Regions from separate parts of the Fictibacillus sp. 5RED26 genome, predicted to be linked through region 1. Evidence: a T-box and tRNA genes for the amino acid it is inferred to sense, from the RefSeq annotation. Region 1 holds a T-box; the other holds one or more tRNA genes.
The links. A T-box is a leader RNA that pairs with one kind of tRNA and senses whether it is charged. The one in region 1 lies ahead of tyrS (tyrosine--tRNA ligase), so its partner is inferred to be a tRNA-Tyr.
Positions count from the first base shown of each region.

Region 2: it has a tRNA-Tyr gene. The T-box ahead of tyrS (tyrosine--tRNA ligase) is inferred to sense a tRNA for this amino acid. The anticodon was not compared.

Region 1 is NZ_JACZDU010000004.1:200,063-212,005, forward strand. It holds gene rpsD (30S ribosomal protein S4) at 1-386, shown strand, start outside; gene IHV10_RS23025 (methyl-accepting chemotaxis protein) at 451-1,380, opposite strand; gene IHV10_RS15865 (aldo/keto reductase) at 1,528-2,430, opposite strand; gene tyrS (tyrosine--tRNA ligase) at 2,496-3,755, opposite strand; T-box leader at 3,810-4,030, opposite strand; gene IHV10_RS23030 (transglycosylase domain-containing protein) at 4,155-7,031, shown strand; gene acsA (acetate--CoA ligase) at 7,053-8,768, opposite strand; gene IHV10_RS15885 (GNAT family N-acetyltransferase) at 8,929-9,561, shown strand; gene IHV10_RS15890 (acetoin utilization AcuB family protein) at 9,812-10,462, shown strand; gene IHV10_RS15895 (acetoin utilization protein AcuC) at 10,452-11,606, shown strand; gene IHV10_RS15900 (5'-methylthioadenosine/adenosylhomocysteine nucleosidase) at 11,876-11,943, opposite strand, start outside.
Region 2 is NZ_JACZDU010000001.1:113-12,055, forward strand. It holds rRNA gene rrf (5S ribosomal RNA) at 1-63, shown strand, start outside; tRNA gene IHV10_RS00010 (tRNA-Asn) at 74-148, shown strand; tRNA gene IHV10_RS00015 (tRNA-Ser) at 153-244, shown strand; tRNA gene IHV10_RS00020 (tRNA-Glu) at 272-346, shown strand; tRNA gene IHV10_RS00025 (tRNA-Val) at 371-446, shown strand; tRNA gene IHV10_RS00030 (tRNA-Met) at 475-551, shown strand; tRNA gene IHV10_RS00035 (tRNA-Asp) at 642-717, shown strand; tRNA gene IHV10_RS00040 (tRNA-Phe) at 762-837, shown strand; tRNA gene IHV10_RS00045 (tRNA-Thr) at 847-922, shown strand; tRNA gene IHV10_RS00050 (tRNA-Tyr) at 1,005-1,089, shown strand; tRNA gene IHV10_RS00055 (tRNA-Trp) at 1,107-1,180, shown strand; tRNA gene IHV10_RS00060 (tRNA-His) at 1,195-1,270, shown strand; tRNA gene IHV10_RS00065 (tRNA-Gln) at 1,280-1,354, shown strand; tRNA gene IHV10_RS00070 (tRNA-Gly) at 1,414-1,488, shown strand; tRNA gene IHV10_RS00075 (tRNA-Cys) at 1,501-1,575, shown strand; tRNA gene IHV10_RS00080 (tRNA-Leu) at 1,602-1,686, shown strand; gene IHV10_RS00085 (ATP-dependent helicase) at 1,811-3,997, shown strand; gene IHV10_RS00090 (YhgE/Pip family protein) at 4,188-6,644, shown strand; gene IHV10_RS00095 (coiled-coil domain-containing protein) at 7,078-7,755, shown strand; gene IHV10_RS00100 (B3/B4 domain-containing protein) at 8,092-8,748, opposite strand; gene queG (tRNA epoxyqueuosine(34) reductase QueG) at 8,822-9,964, shown strand; gene IHV10_RS00110 (methylated-DNA--[protein]-cysteine S-methyltransferase) at 10,027-10,563, shown strand; gene IHV10_RS00115 (amidase domain-containing protein) at 10,632-11,513, shown strand; gene trmL (tRNA (uridine(34)/cytosine(34)/5-carboxymethylaminomethyluridine(34)-2'-O)-methyltransferase TrmL) at 11,599-11,943, shown strand, end outside.

The DNA of each region.
Region 1 (11,943 bases):
ATGATGCTGGTAAAATGACTGGTATCCACGGTGAAAACTTCATGATTCTTTTAGAATCTCGTTTAGATAACGTAGTTTACCGTCTTGGTCTTGCTCGCACGCGTCGTGCTTCTCGTCAACTAGTAAACCACGGTCACATCACAGTAAACGGAAAGCGTGTTGATATCGCTTCTTACCGTCTATCTGCTGGAGATGTAATCGGTGTTCGTGAAAAATCTCGTAACTCATCTGCTATTAAAGAAGCGATCGAAGTAAACAACTTCGTACCTGATTTCTTAACATTTGATGAAAACAAATTGGAAGGTACTTTCACTCGCTTACCAGAGCGCTCTGAACTTCCTGCTGAGATCACAGAACAACTTATCGTTGAATACTACTCTCGTTAATAAGAGTGAAGAAACCCCTAACACCTTTTCTAAAGGCATTAGGGGTTTTTCTTATTTTGTAGACCTATAGAAGTTCCTTAAACTTACTTGCCTGTGACTCCAACTGTCTCGCAGAAGTTTCGATACCTAAGAACTCTTGCATCGCTTGTTCGATCAATTGTTTGTTATTGGTTATCCCTTCTTGCGATCGGTGAGTCACATCATTGATCTTGTTTATCTCGCCAGTGATCCCTGAAATATGTGCATTCACTTCTTGGATAGAGTCTTGCACGCGATTAGCCAGTTTTCTAACCTCAACCGCCACAACGTTAAATCCTCTTCCATGATCACCAGCTCGAGCTGCTTCTATAGCTGCGTTCAACGCTAACAAATTGGTTTGTGCCGCAATTTCACGAATCGTTTTTACAATATCTTCTATAGAAGTAGCTTGCTTTTTCAGAGATTCTAATATAGATAAATTCTGTTGGGATTCAGACACTAATTTTTCGGTAGATAATGAAATCTCATTACTTTTCTTTAATCCTTCTTCCGCTCGTGTAAGCAATTCTAGGGACATCTGTTGTAGGTCGGAAGCAACCCTGATCGTATTATTTTCTCTATTCGTAATATCTGTTGCAATCTTTACCACAGCTGTCACTTTATGATTTTCATCCAGAACGGGTGTATACGTAGCTTCTAACCAAATCAAACGCTTTGATTTCGTTACACGTTGAATCTTTTCTTGAAATGTTTTACCTTCTCTTAGACTTCGCCAAAACCGATCATACTCACCGCTTCGCAAAAACTCTTCTGTGCAAAATTGCTTATGGACCAAAAACGGCATCTCATCAACATGGTATTCCACCGTTGTTGCAAAATTTTCATTTGCCCATAGTACTTTTCCATGAGGGTCAAATTCAATCATGGCTACTGATCGATCAATCGCTGCCAGTACAGCACTTTCATTCAAGACTTGTGAGCTCTTCGTAGAACTGTTGTTGCTTAATGTAATCATTGATGCATCCCCATCTTTTAGTATTTATTTCTAATATTATACTACTAAGGAACTAATTACTAACGAAATGTTCTATAGATATAATAAAAAAATCCACACATCATACTGTGTGGATTTCGACTTATTATTGAATGAGTAAAGTATGAATCAATCTACTTCTTTCCCCATACTTTCTTGTAAAATGTAGAACCATTGCTCGCGTGTTAGCGGTAAGTTTGCTGCATTTATCGCTGCCTCAATACGATTCATTTTTCCGCTACCAACAATCGGCATGACCTGTGCCGGGTGATTCAACAGCCATGCATAAGCTACTTCATCAATAGATGAGGCTTCTGTTTCACTAGCGACTATTTCTATAGCCTTTTTCACTCGTACCGCTTTTTCATCTTTTCCATTAAACAATCTTCCTCCAGCAAGCGGAGACCAAGCCATCGGTCTAACTTTTTCTTTTTGAAGGTGATTGATCGTGCCATCAAAGAAAGACTGTTCATGAAGAACGGACAACTCGATCTGATTCGTTACAAGTGGTCCATCATACTCATTTTGCAGCATTTCCATTTGTTTAGGTGTGAAGTTAGAAACACCGAAATGTCTCACTTTCCCCTCTTTTCTTAAGATGTGAAACGCTTCTGCTGTTTCAGCTGGGTCCATAAACGGATCTGGGCGATGAATCAATAGTACATCTACAAAGTCTGTGTTCATTTTTTTCAATGAATTTTCTGCAGAAGCGATGATGTGTTCTTTACTCGTATCATAAGATTTAATCGTATGATGTGGACGGTTTTCAGAAATGAGTTTAATACCACACTTAGTCACGATCTGCATTTCATGTCGTAAGGATGGTTTAAGAGCTAGGGCTTGTCCAAACAGCTCTTCACACATGTAATTACCATAAATATCAGCATGATCAAACGTTGTAATTCCTGCCTCTATACATCTTTCTATAAGTGAAAGAAGCTCTTCGGGAGAGAGATTCCATTCTGCTAAACGCCAATGTCCGTGAACGATCTGTGAAAACTGAAGGTCTTCTGCTAATTGAATTCTTTTCACAACAAACACATCCTTTAATAAAATTAGATAGGAACCCTGCTACGATTGGGTTCCTATCCTTCATTTTAATATCTGATCAAAGTGTATTTTTTCTTTCCGCGACGGATGATCACAAACTTATTTTCAATGCGGTCTTTTTCACCAATCATATATGCTGTATCTTGAATCTTTTCACCGTTGATTGATACAGCTCCGTTTGTTACATCTTCTCTTGCTTGCCGTTTAGATGGAGAAATCTTCGCATCAACAAGCAGATCTACAATGTTTAAGTCCTCCGTATTCGTTGCGTTAAATGACGGAACATCCTTGAAACCTTGTTCGATCTCAGCAGCCGTTAAGTCAGACAGATTTCCACTGAAGAGTGCTTCAGTGATTTTTACTGCTTGTTTGTATGCTGCTTCACCGTGAACTAAAGTTGTTACTTCTCGTCCTAACGCTTTTTGCGCCTCACGTTTTTCTGGCGCTTCAGCTAAGGATTTTTCAAGAGCTACAATTTCTTCTTTAGATAAGAATGTAAAGTATTTTAGCCAGTTGATTACATCAGCATCTGCTGCGTTTACCCAGAACTGGTAGAACTCGTATGGAGTCGTTTTTTCTGCATCTAACCAGATCGTTCCAGATGCTGTTTTACCAAACTTCGTTCCATCCGCTTTTGTGATTAACGGAATCGTTAGTCCGAAAGCCTTTTCTTCCTCGCCAGAACGACGAATCAATTCCATACCAGCTGTAATATTCCCCCACTGGTCACTTCCACCTATTTGAAGTTTTACGTTTTCTTTTTGGAAGAGGTTAAGAAAATCATACGATTGTAAAATCATGTAGGAGAACTCGGTAAAAGAGATACCCGCTTCTAATCGAGAGTCAACAGAATCCTTGGCAAGCATGTAGTTAACTGAGAAATTCTTTCCAACGTCACGAAGAAACTCGATCATCGTAAGTTGACTTAACCACTCATAGTTATTCACTGTCTTAGCAGGATTGTTTTCTCTTTCAAAATCAAGAAGTCTAGAAAGCTGATTTTTGATTTTATTTGTCCATTGAACAACAATCTCAGCTTCGTTCAATGTTCTTTCTGTTTGTCTACCACTTGGATCACCAATCAAACCTGTTCCCCCGCCAACTAGCGCAAAAGGTTGATGTCCAGCTTCTTGAAATCGTTTAAGTGTAAGAATCGGTAACAGGTTTCCAATGTGCAGGCTGTCAGCAGTTGGATCAAATCCGCAATAAAGCTTTACGATTCCGTTTTCAAGTTCTTTTTGCAATCCCTCTTGATCTGTTACTTGATTAAGAAGACCTCTAAATTCTAGATCTTGTAGAATATTCATTCCTATCTTTCCTTTCGTTGTTTAATGACAATAAAAAAAGTCCCTCTCCAGTTGGAAAGGGACGTGATGACAATCTCGCGGTACCACCCTAATTAAAAGCCCAAAAAAGGCTTTTCACTTCATTTCGTAACGGTTTTATCCGTTCTCTGCTACTTAACGTTCACAGAGACAGCTCCAGGAGGTAATTCACAGCATGCCTTTGCACTGGTTCGCATCAACCACCAGCTTTCTGAAACAGGGAGACACCTGCTACTCATTCCTATCTTCGCTTTCAACATATAATAATCTTCTTTTATTTTTACCACATAGTTGAATTTCATGTCAATCTTCATCTTCAAAAACGGTGTTCTATCATAAATCGACCTTATGTTATAATACACGAGGGGGAGGGATTACCAAATGATGTCTCGTTTTGATGAATTGAAGCAAAAATGGGAGAAATTTGTCCACTTTTTGAAAGAAAAAGGAATTATTCGAACAGCACGAATTACATATAACGTCACATGGAACATGTTCTTGATTGTAACTGTATTACTTATCCTCGGTGGTGTTTTCGCAGCAGGTGTAGGAGCTGGTTTCTTCGCTTCTCTTGTAAAAGACGAACCCGTGCGAGCTCACACTTCTATGAAAGAAGATATCTACAACTATGAAGAAACGAGTACCGCTTATTTCGCTAACAAAACATATCTAGGAAAGCTTCAATCTGATTTGGATAGGCAAGAGATCAGTTTAAAAGAAGTATCTCCTTATGTTTTAAAAGCTGTTATATCAACAGAGGATCAATATTTTTATGAACATGAGGGTGTTGTGCCAAAAGCAATATTCCGCGCCATGTTCCAAGAGTTTTCAGGTGCTTCTGTTGTAACAGGTGGAAGTACGCTAACTCAACAACTAATTAAAAATCAAATTCTAACGAATGAAGTATCTTTTGATCGAAAAGCAAAAGAAATTTTATTAGCAATGAGACTTGAAAAAGTACTCAAGAAAGATGAAATCTTAGAAGCTTACTTAAACATCGTACCTTATGGAAGAAACTCGTCAGGTAGAAACGTTGCTGGTATACAGGCTGCTGCAGAAGGTGTCTTTGGAGTACCTGCATCCAAGCTGAATTTAGCTCAATCCGCATACCTATCTGGACTACCAAAGAACCCTTTCGTTTATACCCCTTTTAATAAAGGTGGGGAGCAAAAGAAAGACATGTCTGCCGGCATAAAACGTATGCAAACTGTTCTAAGCCGCATGTTATCTGCCGGGTCTATTACACAAGCAGAATATGATGAGGCAATGAAATATGATATAAAAAAGAATCTAACAACTAAAAAGCAATCTTCATATGAGAGATATCCATACTTGACTGTTGAAATCCAAAGACGAACAGTGGATTTACTGACAAAGTTGAACGCTGAAAAAGATGGAAAAAAACTAAGCGATTTAAATGCTGAGGAATTAAAAGAGTATGAGGATAATGCCCGAACTCAAGTTAGGCAAAAGGGAATTAAAATTTTCACAACCATCGATCAAAAAATATACGATGATATGCAGCAAGTAGTGAAAAATGATAATTTATTCGGTCCTGCTAATCAATACGTGTATAACAGCAAAGGCCAAAGAATTAAACTTGATAAACCCGAACCTGAAGAAGTCGGTGCAACCTTGATAGAAAATAAGACAGGAAAGATCATCAGTTTTGTTGGAGGACGTGATTTTAACCGCGAACAAACCAACCATGCGATGAGAGCTCCTCGTCAAAATGGATCAACGATGAAACCATTGCTTGCTTATTCTTACGCATTGGAAACAGGTAAAGTTCAACCAGGTTCAATCGTTCCTGATACACCAATTGCATTAGGAACATGGAAGCCAAATAACTATGATATGGATTTCGATGGTCTTGTATCAGTTCGACATTCTTTAAAAAAATCAAGAAATATACCAGCTATTAAATCTTATCAACGTGTAGATCATATGAAAGCTACTGAGAAACTAATGCAGATGGGTGTAACGAGCCTTACGAAAGGCGATCGTACACAAAATGCAATGGCTCTGGGTGCCTTAGATGTAGGTATTACAGTTGAAGAAAACGTTAACGCTTTCTCTACCTTCGCAAACGGAGGAAATTTTGTTGATGCATATATGATTGAACGCATTGAATCTAATGATGGTGAAGTCATCTACCAACATAAGAGTGAAGCGAAACCAGTATATAGTCCACAAACATCCTATCTATTAATTGACATGATGAGAGATGTTCTGTCTTCTGGAACGGCATCAGGTGTTCCTCGCAAACTAGCTTTCCAATCAGATTGGGCTGGTAAAACAGGAACAACAAATGCCGATAAAGACTCATGGTTTGTTGCATCAAATCCTAACGTAACGTTCGGTGTTTGGATTGGTTATGATACTCCAGCTGACCTAGCGGGTAACACCGGGCAAAGAAACCAAACAATATGGGCACAACTTATAAATGCTGCTTATAAACATTCACCACAGCTCGTAGACGCTGAAAAGCAATTCGCAATGCCTTCAGGAATCGTACGTCGTGAGATCTGTGGGATATCGGGTAAACTGCCTTCTGATCTTTGTCGAAGTGCTGGACTCGTAACGACTGATCTGTTTAATGCGAAGTTCACACCTAATGAAGTGGACGACACACTCTCAAAAGGTCGTTATGTGCTTGTAGGCGATGCGAAATATAAAGCACTTCCTTCAACACCACAAGAGTTTACAAAAGATGGTGTTCTGATTAAGGAAGAGTTCCTCCGCGAACTTGGATTAGAAGCGCTAAACAAATTAACGAATACAACGAATCTATTGAACAACATTGTTCCTGAAAAAGAGTTAAAAGAGAACGGCAAAGTTCCTTCCGCTGTTGCGGGCGCAAAAATGTCGGATGGCGTGCTTTCTTGGGCGTCACATGGAGAGAATGATGTAATTGGTTACCGCATCTATCACTCTTCAGATGGTACATCATTTAAGAAGATCGGTTCTGTAACCGCTGATAAAACTTCTGCAAAAGTTCCTGCCGGAGTCGTTTATGTTACAGCAGTGGATATTGCAGGTAAGGAATCTCCCGCACAGACAAAAGTTCAGGTCGGTGAAAAGAAACCACCAGCTGAGCCACCATCACCTCCAACAGAAGGAGATGGAGATAAGCCTGATAAGCCTGATGAGCCACAAGATCCACCGCCGCCACCAACTGAACCTACAGATCCTGGCACTGGTGATCCGCCACCAGCCACAACACAAAACAATAATAAGAAAAAACCCTCGAATTGATTCGAGGGTTTTTCATTGTTATTAATCTTCCATCGTAGAAAGATCACCTGTCGGTAGATCAAGTTCCCACGCTTTAAGAACACGACGCATAATCTTACCACTTCTTGTCTTCGGAAGCTTATCACGGAATTCTATTTCACGTGGTGCCGCATGTGCAGCAAGACCAGCTTTTACAAAACTACGGATTTCCTCGATCAGCTCATCACTTGCTTCATAGCCAGAACGAAGGGCGATGAACGCCTTAATAATCTCTCCTCGAACAGGATCGGGTTTTCCGATAACACCGGCTTCCGCAACAGCAGGGTGTTCTACGAGTTTACTTTCCACTTCAAACGGCCCGACTCGTTCTCCAGAAGTCATGATAACATCATCAATTCTACCTTGGAACCAGAAGTAGCCATCTTCATCCATATAAGCAGAATCTCCGGAAACATACCAACCACCTGGCGTGAAATATGAATCGTATTTTTCAGGATTGTTCCAGATTGCTCGCATCATGGACGGCCATCCTTTTTTGATAGCAAGATTGCCCATACGATATGGTGGTAAAATGTTATCTTGGTCGTCAATGATCGCTGCTTCTATCCCTGGGAACGGTTTACCCATCGAACCAGGTTTAATTTCCATCGCTGGGTAGTTGCTGATTAACTGACCACCTGTTTCCGTCATCCACCAGTTATCATGTATCCGTAAGTTAAACACCTTCATTCCCCATCTAACGACCTCGGGGTTAAGAGGTTCACCTACACTTAAAATATGTCGAAGTGAAGACATATCAAATTTCTTTACCACTTCGTCTCCAGCGCCCATCAACATACGAAAAGCAGTTGGAGCACTGTACCAGATTGTTACACCATAATTTTCAATCGTTCCATACCAATCTTCAGGAGAGAAACGCCCCCCGCGAATGACACTTGATGTACCGTTCAACCATGGCCCGAATATGCCATAGGAAGTTCCTGTCACCCAGCCCGGATCTGCCGTACACCAGTAAACATCATCTTCTTTTAGATCAAGTACCCATTTTGAAGTTTGAAAATGCTGAAGCATCGCATTATGAACATGAAGCACACCTTTTGGTTTCCCCGTCGATCCAGACGTATAGTGAAGGATTAATCCATCTTCACGATCCACCCATTCAATATCTAGATCCTTCGATGCTTTTTTCATACGATCAAAATAATTTACATATGGTCCCTCTTCTTTAATATCTTCTCCTACCAAAATTACATTCTTCAATTTCGGCAGTTCATCAACCGGGACACGCTCTAATAGCGATGGCGTGGTAACAAGCACTTTTGCCTCACTATCTTCAAGTCTATCTCTTACTGCTCCCTCCATAAATGCTTCAAACAATGGGCCAACGATTGCTCCGAGCTTGATCGCACCAAGGAACGTAAAGTAAAGTTCAGGTGAACGCGGCATGAAGATGAAGACGCGATCTCCTTTTTCAACACCTATTTGGCGTAACATATTCCCCGCTTTGTTAGACATCTCTTTCATGTCTTTAAACGTATACTTCTCATCTCTTTTTTGATCTGAAAAGTAGAGTGCTACTTTGTTTTTACGATGGGATGCTGCATGACGGTCTATAGCTTCATATGCCATATTAACTCGTCCTGTCTTGTGCCAGGAGAATTCTTTTTCAATGTCTTTCCAATCAAATGCTCCGTATGTAGCCTCATAATCTTGTAGATTAAAATCACCTTTTATAATCGGAAGCGCTTCCAGTTTCATTGCCAAATCTCCCTTCCCTTTTGGATATCCCTTTAATTATATCATATTATCTAAATTTTTTAACTTATTAGAACTATCTATAAAAACCGTTATGTAAACCCTTACAACATGGTTTTATGTTGTATAATAGAAGTTGGAAACCAACCTAGGTGGTGTAAAAATGAAACATACGAAAACATACAACTGTATAGCACTAAAAACGAGTCATGGAACAATTACCGTCGAAGGACCTGTATCAGCAGAAACGTTAGAAGGTCTTTCTTTCCATGAAGATTTAAAAGCATTCAGGCCAGCTCAAGAGCAAAAAAAAGCAGTTACCGAAATCGCGAGGCTAGCCGAAGGAAGAATCATTATCGCAAGAAATAAAGATACCATAGTCGGTTATGTTACATATGTCTATCCTGATCCATTAGAACGCTGGTCAGAAGGAAACATGGAAAATCTATTAGAACTAGGTGCGATCGAGGTCATTCCTGATTATCGAAACTTTAAAGTTGGAAAAACACTATTAAAAGTTTCCATGATGGATGATGCCATGGAAGACTATATTATTATCACAACAGAATACTATTGGCACTGGGACTTAAAAGGAACGAAACTATCCGTTTGGGATTACCGAAAAGTCATGGAAAAGATGATGAATGCAGGTGACCTTGAGTATATGGCAACAGATGATCCTGAAATTAGTTCGCACCCAGCCAATTGTTTGATGGTCCGTATCGGAAAAAGAATCGACTTAGACACGATTCAACAGTTTGACCGGCTGCGTTTTAAGAATCGTTTTATGTACTAATAAACTTTTAGGATGTTTTTCTTTTACTTCATATGCAATTTGATAGAAGCGCAAGGTTGCCGACTCCTATGGGACGAGCGGTCAGGTGGAGACTCCTAAAGGCGTATAACGGCAGGAGGCTCACCGCACGCCCCATGGAAAGCGAGTAACCTGGAGCGGAAATCAACTACTTTCATGAGCAACAGTGTATACGAAAACAGCATAATAAAAATATCACTTTATAGAGAGAAATCAAATGGGAGTGTTACATATGATCGTTCAAAATATGATGCAAAAGAATGTTGTAACGATTCATGAAAGCGAGACGATCGGTACAGCCATTCAACTAATGCTAGAAAAAGATGTTCGAAACTTGCCTGTCATTGATAACAACGGAGATCTACTAGGACTTGTTACAGATCGTGAAGTGAAGGATGCCAGTCCATCTATTTTTCACCAGAACGAACACCCAGAAGATTTTGAGAAGCCTGTTTCAAGCATTATGAAACAAGCTACCTTTTCAGCTCATCCTTTCGATATCGCAGAAGAACTTTCCACGATTTTTTATGAACATAATGTAAGCTGTATTCCTGTACTTGAAGAGACGAAGTTAGTTGGTCTAGTAACTGAACGAGAGATGCTTCATGCTTTTATCTTATTAACAGGTACTCATCAACCGGGGTCTCATCTAGAGGTAGCCGTCCCGAACGAGTCTGGTGAACTGGCTAAGGTTGCGAGTGTGTTGAAAGATTTTCACTTGAACATCAGCTCTGTCCTTGTCTATCCGTCTCATAATGAGCGAGAAAAGATTATCGTATTTCGTGTTGGTACGATGAACCCACTTCCGGTCATCGAACACTTGATTGAAAACGGCTATGAAGTGAAGTGGCCACCTGTTCCGGGTGAACTCGATGAAAAATGATTCCGTTTTTGTTTATTCACCAGATCTTTTAGGATATAAGTTCAGTGACACCCACCCTTTCAATCAGCTTAGAGTACAACTTGCTTATGAGTTGTTAAGAGATTCAGGGTGTTTGGATGACAATCAGATTGTCTTACCTAGACAAGCGACAGATGAAGAGATCATGATGATTCATGATTCAGGGTATGTGGAAGCCGTAAAGCAGGCTGGAAAAGGACTGCTTAACCGTGAGATCGCTCTAAACTATGGACTTGGTACAGAAGATACTCCCATTTTTCCAAATATGCATGAAGCCAGCAGCTGGATCGTCGGTGCTACTCTTACAGCTGTAGATCATGTCATGGAAGGAAAGTCCAAGCATGCTCTTAGCCTCAGCGGTGGACTTCATCACGGTTTTAGAGGCAAAGCTTCTGGATTTTGTATCTACAATGACAGTTCAATCGCAATCGAATATATGAAACGAAAATATAATGCACGTGTTTTATATGTCGATACGGATGCCCATCATGGTGATGGTGTGCAGTGGGCTTTTTATGATGATCCAGATGTTTGCACACTTTCCATCCACGAAACAGGACGCTACTTATTTCCTGGAACAGGATCAATCCATGAAAAAGGAGCTGGCAAAGGGTATGGCTTCTCCTTTAATGTTCCTGTTGATGCCTTTACAGAAGATGAATCCTTCTTAGAGTGCTATGAAAGAAGTTTGTGGGAAGTGGCAGATTTTTTTAAACCGGACGTCATCATTACCCAAAATGGTGTTGATGCTCATTATTATGATCCTTTGACTCATTTGTCCGTAACGATGAAAACGTATACTGAAATTCCAAGGATCGCAAAGAAAGTCGCCGAAAAATATTGCGGCGGCCGCTGGATTGCAACAGGCGGTGGCGGTTATGATATTTGGCGTGTCGTTCCGAGGGCTTGGTCTTACCTTTGGTGTGTCATGAACGATCAAGCACCTTCCGGACAGATAGCAGAGAACTGGCTAAAGCGTTGGACGAGTGAGGCGAAGTATCCGCTTCCTCCTACATGGGAAGATGAATCCGGAATCTATAAACCAATTCCAAGAAAAGAAGAGATCACATCAAAAAACAGAGCAACATTGGAAAAAAGCTTATATTCCATTAAAAAGAGTTCATAAAAAAAGAGGACTATACCGTTTAGTCCTCTTTCTTTATACTTTTTGAGCCGGAAAACAGCTGTTCAAGCCATATTCTCTAATGAACATATTCATAATTTCACGGTAATCGAAAATATATCCACGGTAAATAGAATTAATTTCACGGTAATGTAAATTAATTTCACGGATAAAAATTTTTAACCACTTTTCGACAAATCCATAAGACCTCATGACCCTCAACCAAAAAAACTGACCCGTCCATTGACGGGTCAGTTCTCCAAAGTCACATTCTATAATGATTCTATAATGCTTTCGACCATGTCTGACGAACGACGTGCAGCTAATGCGGTGAATTCAG
Region 2 (11,943 bases), on a different contig from region 1:
TAAGCTCTTTAGCGCCGATGGTAGTTGGGGGTTTCCCCCTGTTAGAGTAGGACGTCGCTGAGCCAATACATATTCCACAGTAGCTCAGTGGTAGAGCTATCGGCTGTTAACCGATCGGTCGTAGGTTCGAGTCCTACCTGTGGAGCCATATTGGAGAGCTGTCCGAGAGGTCGAAGGAGCACGATTGGAAATCGTGTATACGGTCAACCCCGTATCAAGGGTTCGAATCCCTTGCTCTCCGCCAGATACATACTCTCTAGCTCAAAAATCTGGCCCGTTGGTCAAGCGGTTAAGACACCGCCCTTTCACGGCGGTAACACGGGTTCGAATCCCGTACGGGTCACCACTTATACATAACGATTTTAAATATGGAGGATTAGCTCAGCTGGGAGAGCACCTGCCTTACAAGCAGGGGGTCGGCGGTTCGAACCCGTCATCCTCCACCATAAACTTTTATATCATATTTAATATCATCGCGGGGTGGAGCAGTCTGGTAGCTCGTCGGGCTCATAACCCGAAGGTCGCAGGTTCAAATCCTGTCCCCGCAACCAATTTTATTTCATGATCAAAGTCGAGATTACTTCTTGACCATGAAATATCAGTAGCGCCCATAAGGTGCAACCAATTTTATTTCATGTAATGGACTCGTGGTGTAGTGGTTAACATGCCTGCCTGTCACGCAGGAGATCGCCGGTTCGACCCCGGTCGGGTCCGCCATTTTTATTTAAACGGTGGCTTTACAACACCAAGAATTTTTTCTTGGCTCGATAGCTCAGTCGGTAGAGCAGAGGACTGAAAATCCTCGTGTCGGCGGTTCGATTCCGTCTCGAGCCACCATTTTTTTTTGCCGGTTTAGCTCAATTGGTAGAGCAACTGACTTGTAATCAGTAGGTTGGGGGTTCAAGTCCTCTAGCCGGCACCAGTTTTTTCTTCCTGAATTGGAACAAAAAACTTATTGAAAAACAGGGTGATTATGTTTTATAATAAAACCTGTCTTCATTCGTGGAGGGGTAGCGAAGTGGCTAAACGCGGCGGACTGTAAATCCGCTCCCTCCGGGTTCGGCGGTTCGAATCCGTCCCCCTCCACCATCTTTTATTCCTTATATAGGGGCATAGTTTAAAGGTAGAACGAAGGTCTCCAAAACCTTTGGTGTGGGTTCGATTCCTACTGCCCCTGCCAATTTTAATACTGTGGCGGTCGTGGCGAAGTGGTTAACGCATCGGATTGTGGTTCCGACATTCGGGGGTTCGATTCCCCTCGTCCGCCCCATTTAAATTTTGGGCTATAGCCAAGCGGTAAGGCATCGCACTTTGACTGCGACATGCGTTGGTTCGAATCCAGCTAGCCCAGCCATTTTTATTTTTATAACATAAGATGATTTTAACAACATATTATAAGTTAATTAAATGTTTGCGGAAGTAGTTCAGTGGTAGAATACAACCTTGCCAAGGTTGGGGTCGCGGGTTCGAATCCCGTCTTCCGCTCCATTTTTGTTTTCTGGCGGCATAGCCAAGTGGTAAGGCACGGGTCTGCAAAACCCTTATCCCCCGGTTCGAATCCGGGTGCCGCCTCCATAATTCCAATTCAAAAAGATTCAAATGCCGGTGTGGCGGAATTGGCAGACGCGCACGACTCAAAATCGTGTTCCTTCTGGAGTGTCGGTTCGACCCCGACCACCGGTACCATTTTACTTAACTTAACATTTAAACTTAAGACTTCTCACCTTTGTGGGGAGTTTTTTTATTTGCTTTTAAACTTTATACTTCAATTAACGATGAATATATTCAAGTTACGAAAGGGTACTGATCAATGAGAGATTTCTTCAATAAAATGAAAAATGATCAAGGCATTATTTTAAATGATGTTCAAAAGAATGCTGTTATGAAGACAGAAGGACCCCTTCTATTACTTGCTTCACCTGGTTCTGGAAAAACAACCACAGTCATTATGAGAATCGGTTATTTAATTATGGAAAAAGGAATTCATCCTTCTCGTATAAAGGCTGTTACGTTCAGTAAGGCGTCAGCCAATGATATGAAAGAGCGTTTCGCAAAATTTTATCCTGATCTTCCTTCTGTGGACTTTTCGACCATTCATAGCTTTGCTTTTGAGGTAGTCAGGAATCATTATAGAAAGTTGGGTATCCCTTTTACAATTATAGAGGGTGATCACGATTCAGATGAAAAAGCAGGATCGGGAGGAAACTTTCAATACAACAAAAAACTTATGCTGAGGCATTTATTTAAGTCTGTTGTAGGGGAGAACATAACCGAGGATCAAATGGATGACCTGACTACCTATATCAGTTACATTAAAAATAAGGTGATACCTATCGAACGGTGGTCAGAGGTTTCTTGTGATGTATCGCAGGCTGAAGAGATATTTAAACAATATGAAGAACTCAAGCGTTCTGATCCGCATCATGTATTGTTAGACTTTGATGATATGCTCACGATGAGTAACGACATATTAGAAAAGGATAAGAAGTTGCTAAGTCACTATCAAAACCGATATGACTATTTCTTAACGGATGAAAGTCAGGATACGTCGCTTGTGCAGCATTCCATTATAGAAAAAATGGTTTCTACTCATAGAAATTTATGTGTTGTGGCCGATGATGACCAATCCATCTATAGCTGGAGAGGTGCTGAGCCTTCCTATTTACTTAAATTTAAGGAAAAGTACAGTGATGCTTCTATTTTGTTTATGGAGCAGAACTATCGCTCATCTGAGGATATCGTTAACGTTGCTAATTCGTTCATTAAAAGAAATAAAAATAGATATGAAAAAAATATGTTCACTCAAAATCCTTCGCAGCAACCGATTGAAGTGAAACATCTCGTGAATTTTAAGGAACAATCAAAATACTTGGTCCAGGAACTTAATGACGATGTTCATCTAAAAGAAATCGCCATCTTATATCGAAATAATTCGTCATCCATTGGTTTGATGAATGATTTTGATCGTGCAGGAATTCCTTTTTATATGAAAGATGCCGATAATCGTTTCTTTTCACATTGGGTGGTTCAAGATATATTGAATTTTATGCGTATGGCCTTTACCGATAAGCGGCCAGACATTTTAGAAAAAATTCATTTGAAGTTTAATGGTTATATAACCAAGCAACAGATGCTAGCTTTAAAGCAATTGAACAATAACGATTCTGTATTTGATAATCTGCTAAATCATGTGAAATTGCAGGAGTATCAAGTTAAACTTCTGAAGACAAGTAAAGAAACGTTTAAAGAAATGAAAGATATGAAGCCTCTTGGAGCTATACGGGTGATCAGAGATGGTTTAGGTTACGATAAGGCAATTGAAAAGATCAGTAAGAGCCTTGGCTTTCGAATGGATTATTTAGTGGGCATCTTAAACACACTAGAAGAAATTGCAACAGATCTTGAGAGCCTTCAGGATTTTGCTGAACGCTTAAAACACCTCGAAGTTGTTTTGAAGACAGCAAAAAAGAAGAAGGGACATGAAGCCATAACACTTTCTACTTTTCATAGTGCTAAAGGGCTCGAATTTGAGAAAGTGTATATGATTGATGTAGTGGATGGAATCATACCATCTAAAGAAGATCGCACGGACCATCTATTGTTAGAAGAAGCAGCTCGGTTATTTTACGTAGGGATGACTCGTGCCAAGAAACAATTAACCTTAGTTACGTATCCATATCGAGATGGGAAAAAAGTTGAAGAGTCTGTGTTTGTTACGGATGTAAAAAACATATTAGATCCGACAAGATTGATGAAATCTGAACCCATAAAAAAGCAAGTGAAAAAGATAAATGGAGTTCCTTACAATCCGAATAGTATTAAAAAGAAGGAAGAATTACAAGTTGGTCTCACCATTACTCACCGTGTATTTGGACCTGGAGAAATAACTGAGCTCAGTGAAGAATTCGTGACGTTAACCTTTCAATCCAAAGAAAAGAAATTATCAATCAGCGCCTGTTTAGATATGGGACTATTAGAGCCGTTGATTCACACTTAATATACATTTTTTTATCTAATCTTACATTATAACAGGACTTACTACCTTATTATTATTTAATATTTTACAATTTTCTGATAAATAAGAAGGATTTATTCTTGTCTCTTTCGAATAATACATTCTAGTAGAAGTGAATACCTGTTCATTTTTACAGAATGTATTTATTTTTGGGGAGAACGGGGGTAAAGGGATGAACGCTTTTCGTTTGTTTATGGCAGAAATGGCGAAGTTGGCAGGTAAAAAGGGTCTGCTGATCTCAGTCATTGCCGCGTTGCTTGTACCGGTCGTCTATGGTGGTATACTTCTATCACCAAAATGGGGACCGTATGACAACTTGTCGAACTTGCCTGTTGCGGTAGTCAACAAGGACAAGGGTGCATTATCGGACGATGAACCGATCAATGTAGGGAAGGATCTAGTAGCAGACTTAAAGAAAGGAAAAGATCTCGGGTGGGAATTTGTAAGTGCTGAGGAGGCTAAAGAAGGCCTTGATAGTCTGGAATATTATATGGTTATCGAGATTCCTGAGGATTTCTCACAAAGAGTAACAACCGTTTTAAGCGATAATCCAGAAAAGCTTCAACTTACGTATATCCAAAACGAAGGGTTAAACTTCATGGCAGCACAAGTGACAAGAAGTGCTACTGAAAAGCTAAGAGAAAAACTAGGGGATAAAATTACAGAGAAGTATGCGAACAATATGTTTGCCAGTCTCGGTGATGTATCTGAAGGATTTCAATCAGCTGCAGATGGATCTGCAAAATTAAATACAGGGATGACAGATCTTCGTGATGGAACAAACACACTTTTGCAATCGCTTACAAATAAAGCTGCTGACATTTCAAAGCTAGCAAGTGGAGCAAAAGAACTTCAAAATGGTGTCGGACAAATGGCAAGTTCTCTTTCAGCGAAACAGCCGGATATTAGTAAACTAGCTAACGGTTCATCGCAACTAAGTGCTGGTACGAAAGAACTGCTTTCGTCCCTTCAATCTAAGTCGGGTGATATTTCGAAGCTCGCGGCAGGTTCAGCTGCAGCAAATGAAGGAACAGGACTTTTATTACAAAATTTAAAAGATAAACAATCAGGAGTTGAAGACTTAGCGGCAGGTGCGCGACAACTTGGAGACAGCATACCGCAACTAAAAGCAGGAACCACTGGAATCTTAACAGGGCTAAAAGGTGTTCAAACAGCGATAAAGAATGAAATCGCTCCCGGAACACAACAGATCTCACAAGGTGTGGCTCAAGTGGCAGATGAATCTGCAAAGCTAGGTGCGGGGCTGCAAGGATTATCAAGTGATCTAAAGGCATACTTAGAGCAACACCCTGAACTTGCAAATGATTCAGCTTTCATGACGATCTATGGTAAGAGCCAGGCTATTACGGCAGCTGCCACTGATCCTGCAAAAGCACAAAAACTCCAGGTGCTAAGTCAAGGAGCTGCAAAAATAGCAGGAGCCTTCACGACAAATGCTGAACCTAATCCAATGTCTGTGGCTGATGGGGTAAATCAGCTAGTGGCCGGCCAAACGTCAGTGGATAACGGGGTTGTGACATTAAGTCAAAAGGTGCCTCTGCTTCAACAAGGGACAGCGTCTATCGAGAGTGGCTGGAACACGATGGTAGGTAAGGTAGGAGAGCTGCACGCAGGAACTTCGCAGATTGCAGCAGGAAACCAATCGGTCAACACAGGTTGGACATCTCTTACGAATGGAGCATCACAGCTTAATGATGGTGCAACTCAAGTATCCGCTGGTAACTCTTCTGTTGAAAAAGGTTGGCGTGATCTGACATCCGGTGCAACAAAGATTAACGCTGGTATGTCACAAGTTAGTGATGGAAATGCAACAGTTGAAAAAGGCTGGGGCGACTTAACGGAAGGTGTTACAAAATTAAATGATGGTGCAGGGAAATTAAATGATGGAAGTAACGAGCTATCATCTGGCCTTAAGGATGGTGCCGAAAAAACAGGAGCGATTAAAGCGGCAAATGATAAGAACTTGAGCATGTTTTCTTCTCCTGTTGAATTGAAGAGTGAAACGGTTAATAAATATCCACTCTATCGTGATTCAACAGCTCCTTATGTTCTTTCATTAGCGTTGTTTGTGGGCATCTTAATCATGTCTATGTTCATCAACTTTAAGAAGCCTGAAGGAATTTCAGCATTCTCTTGGTTTGGTGCTAAATTAATGAACCTAGGTGCAATTGCTGTTGTACAGGCATTACTTCTTTCGACAGTCGTTTTACTTGTCTTAAATGTGAAGACTGGAAACCCACTGGGCTTTATAACTTTTGCGGTTTTTGTAAGTTTAGTATTCACAGGAATTGTCTTATTGTTTGCGTCGTTAGGAAACATCGGACGTTTTATTGCGTTCGCTTTAGTGATCTTACAGCTTTCAACGACGGGTGCTAACTTGCCGATCGATATGCTGCCAGAGAACCTGCGTGCATTAAGTGAATTCTTGCCGTTCACGTATTCAATAGCAGGGTTTAAAGCATTGATCTCATTAGATAGCACAAGTTCTGCTTTTTCAAATGTGGGTGTGTTGTTCATCTATCTATTAAGTTTTAGTTTATTGTCGATCGCAGTCTATATGTTTTCAAAAACAAAAAACCAACCGAAAAATCTAGATTTAGCTGGCTGATAATCATTTCATAGTGTAATAAAAAGTTCCTGGCACGCTTTGCCGGGAACTTTTTTTTGAATCTTCTTCTTGTACACTGAATATGTAGGTGTAAAGGAGGTTATTTCTCTGATGTATAGAGACCGGCGTGCCACAGTCTGCCTGATTTTAATTACCGTCTCCTTCGTTTCAATCCTCTTTATTACGGCTGATATTTTTCACTACATGCATATGATTAATGGGCTGATGATTAGGCTTTTTGAATCTTTTCGCTTGTTAGTGGTCATGATTATCCTTTTTGTATTTTCTATACTTGTATTATTTCGATATTTATAGATAGGATAATATTCCCCTTTTTTAAGGGGTTTTTATTTTTATGAAAAAGCATATTGTTTTTTTAAGAAAATAAAATAGTTCCAAAGCCATACATATCTCATCAAAAGGGGGAGATTTTATGAAGTGGGAATTATCGATGCTTAAGAAGAAGTGGGTCTACTTTAGCTTAATGGCGCTGGTTTTAGTAGCAATTACCGCTTTTTCATCGCACGCAATAGGTTACAACAAAGCTTCTGTTCTTCTCAAAGATAAAAAAGTTGTAGCAGGTGAAATTGATGGTGAGATCAAAGAATGGAAGAAAGAGTTAGAAAGTATAGAAGAAAACGTTGAAGCGATGGAAGAAGAGGAAAGCAGTAAACAAGCTGATTTGGAGGGGCTTCAAATACGGTTTGATGAAGTTACTGAGATGGTAGGCCAAAAAGAAGCGATTCAAAAAGAAGTGGATGAGTTAGGTACTCAAGTAAATGCAAAGAAAGATGAATTGAAAAAACTTAGCGGGGAGATCGCAAATAAACAAAATGAACTTGATACATTAAATAATGGCATTCTAATTAAGAAGAAGGAGCCACGAACATTAGTAGCCGGCGTTTTTATAGTGGGTAAAGACATAGCTCCAGGGAGATATAAAGTAGAACCAGTGAATGGGTTTGGAAATTACTTTGTGAACGGAGGAAGTAAAGTCAATATCATCTTAGGAAGAGGGGATGACCTGTTTCTTCCAGAATATGTGTTTGAATTGGATGAAGGGGATGAGATTGAAGCAACATTGTCCGTGAGATATACGTTAGTAGAGTAATAAAAATATTTAGGCAGGCGAATTTTTTAAAGAAAGTTTAAAGAACTTGTCATAAATGTCCTACATGTTGCTTATATATAGAACAAGTTAGTTGTAGGTTTTAATGCAGGGCTTCGTTGATCCAATGAAGCCCTGCATTTTTTTGTTTTATAAAGCGCAATTATTATATATTGAGAAGTTTGCCTATTTTATTGAAACTTTTACACGATATATTCACCAATTTCTCCATTATATTGACGAGTTTGTATGCTATATCGACGAGTCTACATCATTCGACATCAGCTGTATTTAATAATAAATTGTAGCCAAATGAGCTTTTTGTATTTAAACAACTGTTTAAATCACCTGAATCTCAGCATTCCCACCATTCACTTGAGTGAACATCTTGGCCATAGATTCCAAGAGTTCTTGAGCTTCACTCTTATCCATAGATGGCTGCAGGTACACGATATGCAGTGCATTCTTAACACTCTCATCCACCATCGTGCGTTTAGAATCAACGATTGGGCTTCCAAAGGCACCAACCTCGTCTTTAGACAGTAACTTACCTTCCATATTCATCTCACGTCCGTTTAATCCTTCATAGGTATCTTCAGCGTCACCAAGATCAATCTGCACGTCACCTTGAATCTTATCTAGGTTATAAAGACCGATCGGTATACAAAATCGAATAGAGAAGAAGTTGTTTACATCGACGCCAGAGTTGATCGGGGGTAGGTCCTTGCCGCTTAACACCCGTCGCAACAATGCTTCTGAAGCGGGACGATATCGGGAAGGATCAATTCCTAATGACTTGAACACTTTTCGATATTCTGCGACACCAGGGTAATCGGCAGCATTTTTTTCTTCAAGTCGCAAGGATTCTGTAAATAGCTGGAACCTGCCTTTAATCATTTGCGGTGATTCGCTAATCGCGATATTATGGTATGTAATTGTGCCTATTTTAAAATTCGGGACAAGTTCGTTTAGTTTAGGATTAATTGTGATCATCATGTAACCCCGTTTCTTATTTATGTAATTGTAGTTTATCATAATTGTGGAAAATAAATGTAAAGGAGGGATATGCGTGACAAGTGCCCAGTTGAAGGAAGAGATTGTTGCATATAGTAAAGAAATCGGAATCGACAAAATTGGTTTTGCACATGCTGATGTATTTGCTGAGCTCAAAGAACGTCTCCGATTACAGCAAGACCTTAACTATCAATCAGGATTCGAAGAAAGTGATATAGAAAAAAGAACAGAGCCTGATCGGCTTTTGTCGGGAGCTTCCAGTATTATTTCGATCGCTCTTGCATATCCCTCCAAGATGAAAGATGCTCCCAGAAGTGTTCGAGGAGAGCGGAGAGGAATTTTTTGCAGAGCATCATGGGGTAAAGATTACCACCATATATTAAGAGAAAAGCTCTCATTACTAGAAGCTTTTATTATAGAAAAAATTCCAGGTGCCACTGTGAAATCGATGGTAGATACAGGAGAACTGTCTGATCGTGCTGTAGCTGAAAGGGCGGGGATCGGATGGAGTGCCAAAAACTGTGCGATCATGTCTCCGGAGTTTGGTTCTTATATGTATCTCGGAGAAATGATTACAAACATCTCGTTTCCTGCAGACACTCCAATGGAAGATCAGTGTGGTTCGTGTAACAAATGTGTCGATGCATGTCCGACTAATGCTCTTGTACAGGGAGGACAGCTTGATTCGTCTAAATGTATCGCCTTTTTGACGCAAACGAAAGGATTCCTGCCTGATCAGTATAGAGATAAGCTCGGTAACCGTTTATATGGATGCGATACGTGTCAGACAGTTTGCCCTGAAAATAAGGGAAAAGATTTTCATCATCATGTGGAAATGGAACCTGACCCAGAGATTGCAAAACCTCTTTTAAAGCCATTGTTGTCTATGAGCAATAGAGAGTTCAAAGAAAAATTCGGCCATGTTTCGGGTAGCTGGAGAGGGAAAAAGCCTATTCAGCGAAATGCGATTATCGCTTTAGCTCATTTTAAAGATGAAAGTGCAATTCCAGATTTAGTTACGTTGCTCCATACTGATCCTCGACCAGTAATAAGAGGAACTGCAGCATGGGCCATTGGTAAGATTAGCGGGAAAGATGCGGAATTGGAACTATTATCTGCAAAAGAGCGTGAAAAAGACGATTTGGTCACGTTAGAGATTGAAAAGGGACTGAAAATGGTCCGAAATCAAGAAATTTAGTAATCGCATATGTTTGAAGTGTCCGATATAGTAAGGTCAAGTAATGAAAAGAAGGGATAATTATGTGTCAGATTAAAACGTTACTCTATTACGAAGAAATGGAAAGCGTAATCGGACCGTTAACAATCATTGCAACAGAGAACGGAATCTGCCGTCTCGATTTTGGTTCAATGGAGGATAACCTTCCAACTTTACGTTCATGGATGGCGAAACATTTTATTAAGGGAGAACTTATACACTCTCCAGAACGATTGGATGATGCCGTTCAACAACTGCACGCTTATTTTGCAGGCAACCTGCATGAGTTTAGCGTGAACTATGATTTATTTGGTACCGCTTTTCAAAAAAAGGTATGGAACCAGCTTACGAGTATTCCTTATGGCGTAACTTGTTCGTATAAGGAAGTGGCTCAAGGCATTGGTGCACCTAAGGCTGTTCGAGCTGTAGGCAGCGCGAACAACCAAAATCCCGTACCTGTTTTTATTCCATGTCACCGAGTGATTGGAAGTAATGGAGCACTTGTAGGCTATGGTGGGGGATTAGATAAAAAAGAAATATTGTTATCGATCGAACAGAATAGCTGCAAGAAGACATCCTAGAGAGCCCTTAAAGGGTTCTTTTTTTTGATATCCCACTCATATGTTAGTAGAAGCAGGAGGGATGTCTGATGTGGATGGAAACACTTAAAGCTTATATCCAAAACCAATCTCAATGGATGATACATGCAGATGCAGACGGACGAGGTTACTTTTTACGAGAAGAACAAGAGAGCTTCATTCGAAAAAAACAAATGTATACCGATAGAAATGCGTTTATTGTAAACAATCAAACGAACGGAAGTGTCTTACGAACGACGGAGTCCGAAGATAAGGTTCAGGTAGATTATTTGGTGCATTATAGTTTCTTAATCAAACACGGGTTTGATTTCTATGTGGAAGAGATCTCTCAAGAGCGACGTGCTACTTTTCAAGATGGTGATATGAAAAGCGATGAACCTGTCAATGTCGAAGGAAACTACAGAGAGCTTCCGAAGATCGAGCGGGAGAACGAATCGATCGCACCAACGAAGGGCGGTTATGATAGACTTGCTGCTGTACGTTATGCAGAGAGATGGTGGAATACGTTTAATCCGGCTTATAAATCTTTTGAAAATGATTGCACGAACTATATTTCTCAAAGTCTTCATGCAGGTGGCATACCGATGACTTCTCAATCTATTAAATCGAAGGGCTGGTGGATGCGAAATAATTCTTGGAGCTATAGCTGGTCAGTAGCCAATGCGATGAGATGGTATTTGAGCGGCTCAAAATCTAGTCTTCAAGCACAAGAGAAATCTGCAGCGCATCTTCTATTGCCGGGAGACGTAATCTGTTATGACTTTGATGGAGATGGCCATTATCAACATACGACGATTGTGGTCGCAAAGGATCCTTCTGGAGAACCACTCGTAAATGCTCATACAACAAATAGCAGAATGAGATATTGGGGCTATGAAGATTCAACGGCGTACACAAAACGCATTCAATATAAATTTTTTCATATTCTTTAAGAAGAAGCTTGCCTTCAGAGAGTGATATTCCAAAAAAAGTGCTATAATAAGTACTTGTTGGAATATTGTTTTTGAGGTGAGCTTTTTGGCTATACATGTTGTTTTATTCGAACCGTTAATTCCTGCAAACACAGGAAACATCGCACGTACATGTGCAGGAACTGGTGCACATCTGCATCTTATTCATCCACTTGGATTTTCTTTAGAAGACAAATACTTAAAGCGTGCTGGCCTTGATTATTGGGAGCATGTAAAATTGTCTCATCATGATTCATTGGATGCTTTTTATAATGAATACCCAGACGGGGAGTTTTACTATATCACCAAATTCGGTGAACAGACGTACTCAAATTTCGATTACTCTGATTCAGAGAAGGATATTTTCTTTGTTTTTGGAAAAGAAACGAAGGGACTTCCGCGTGAAGTGATC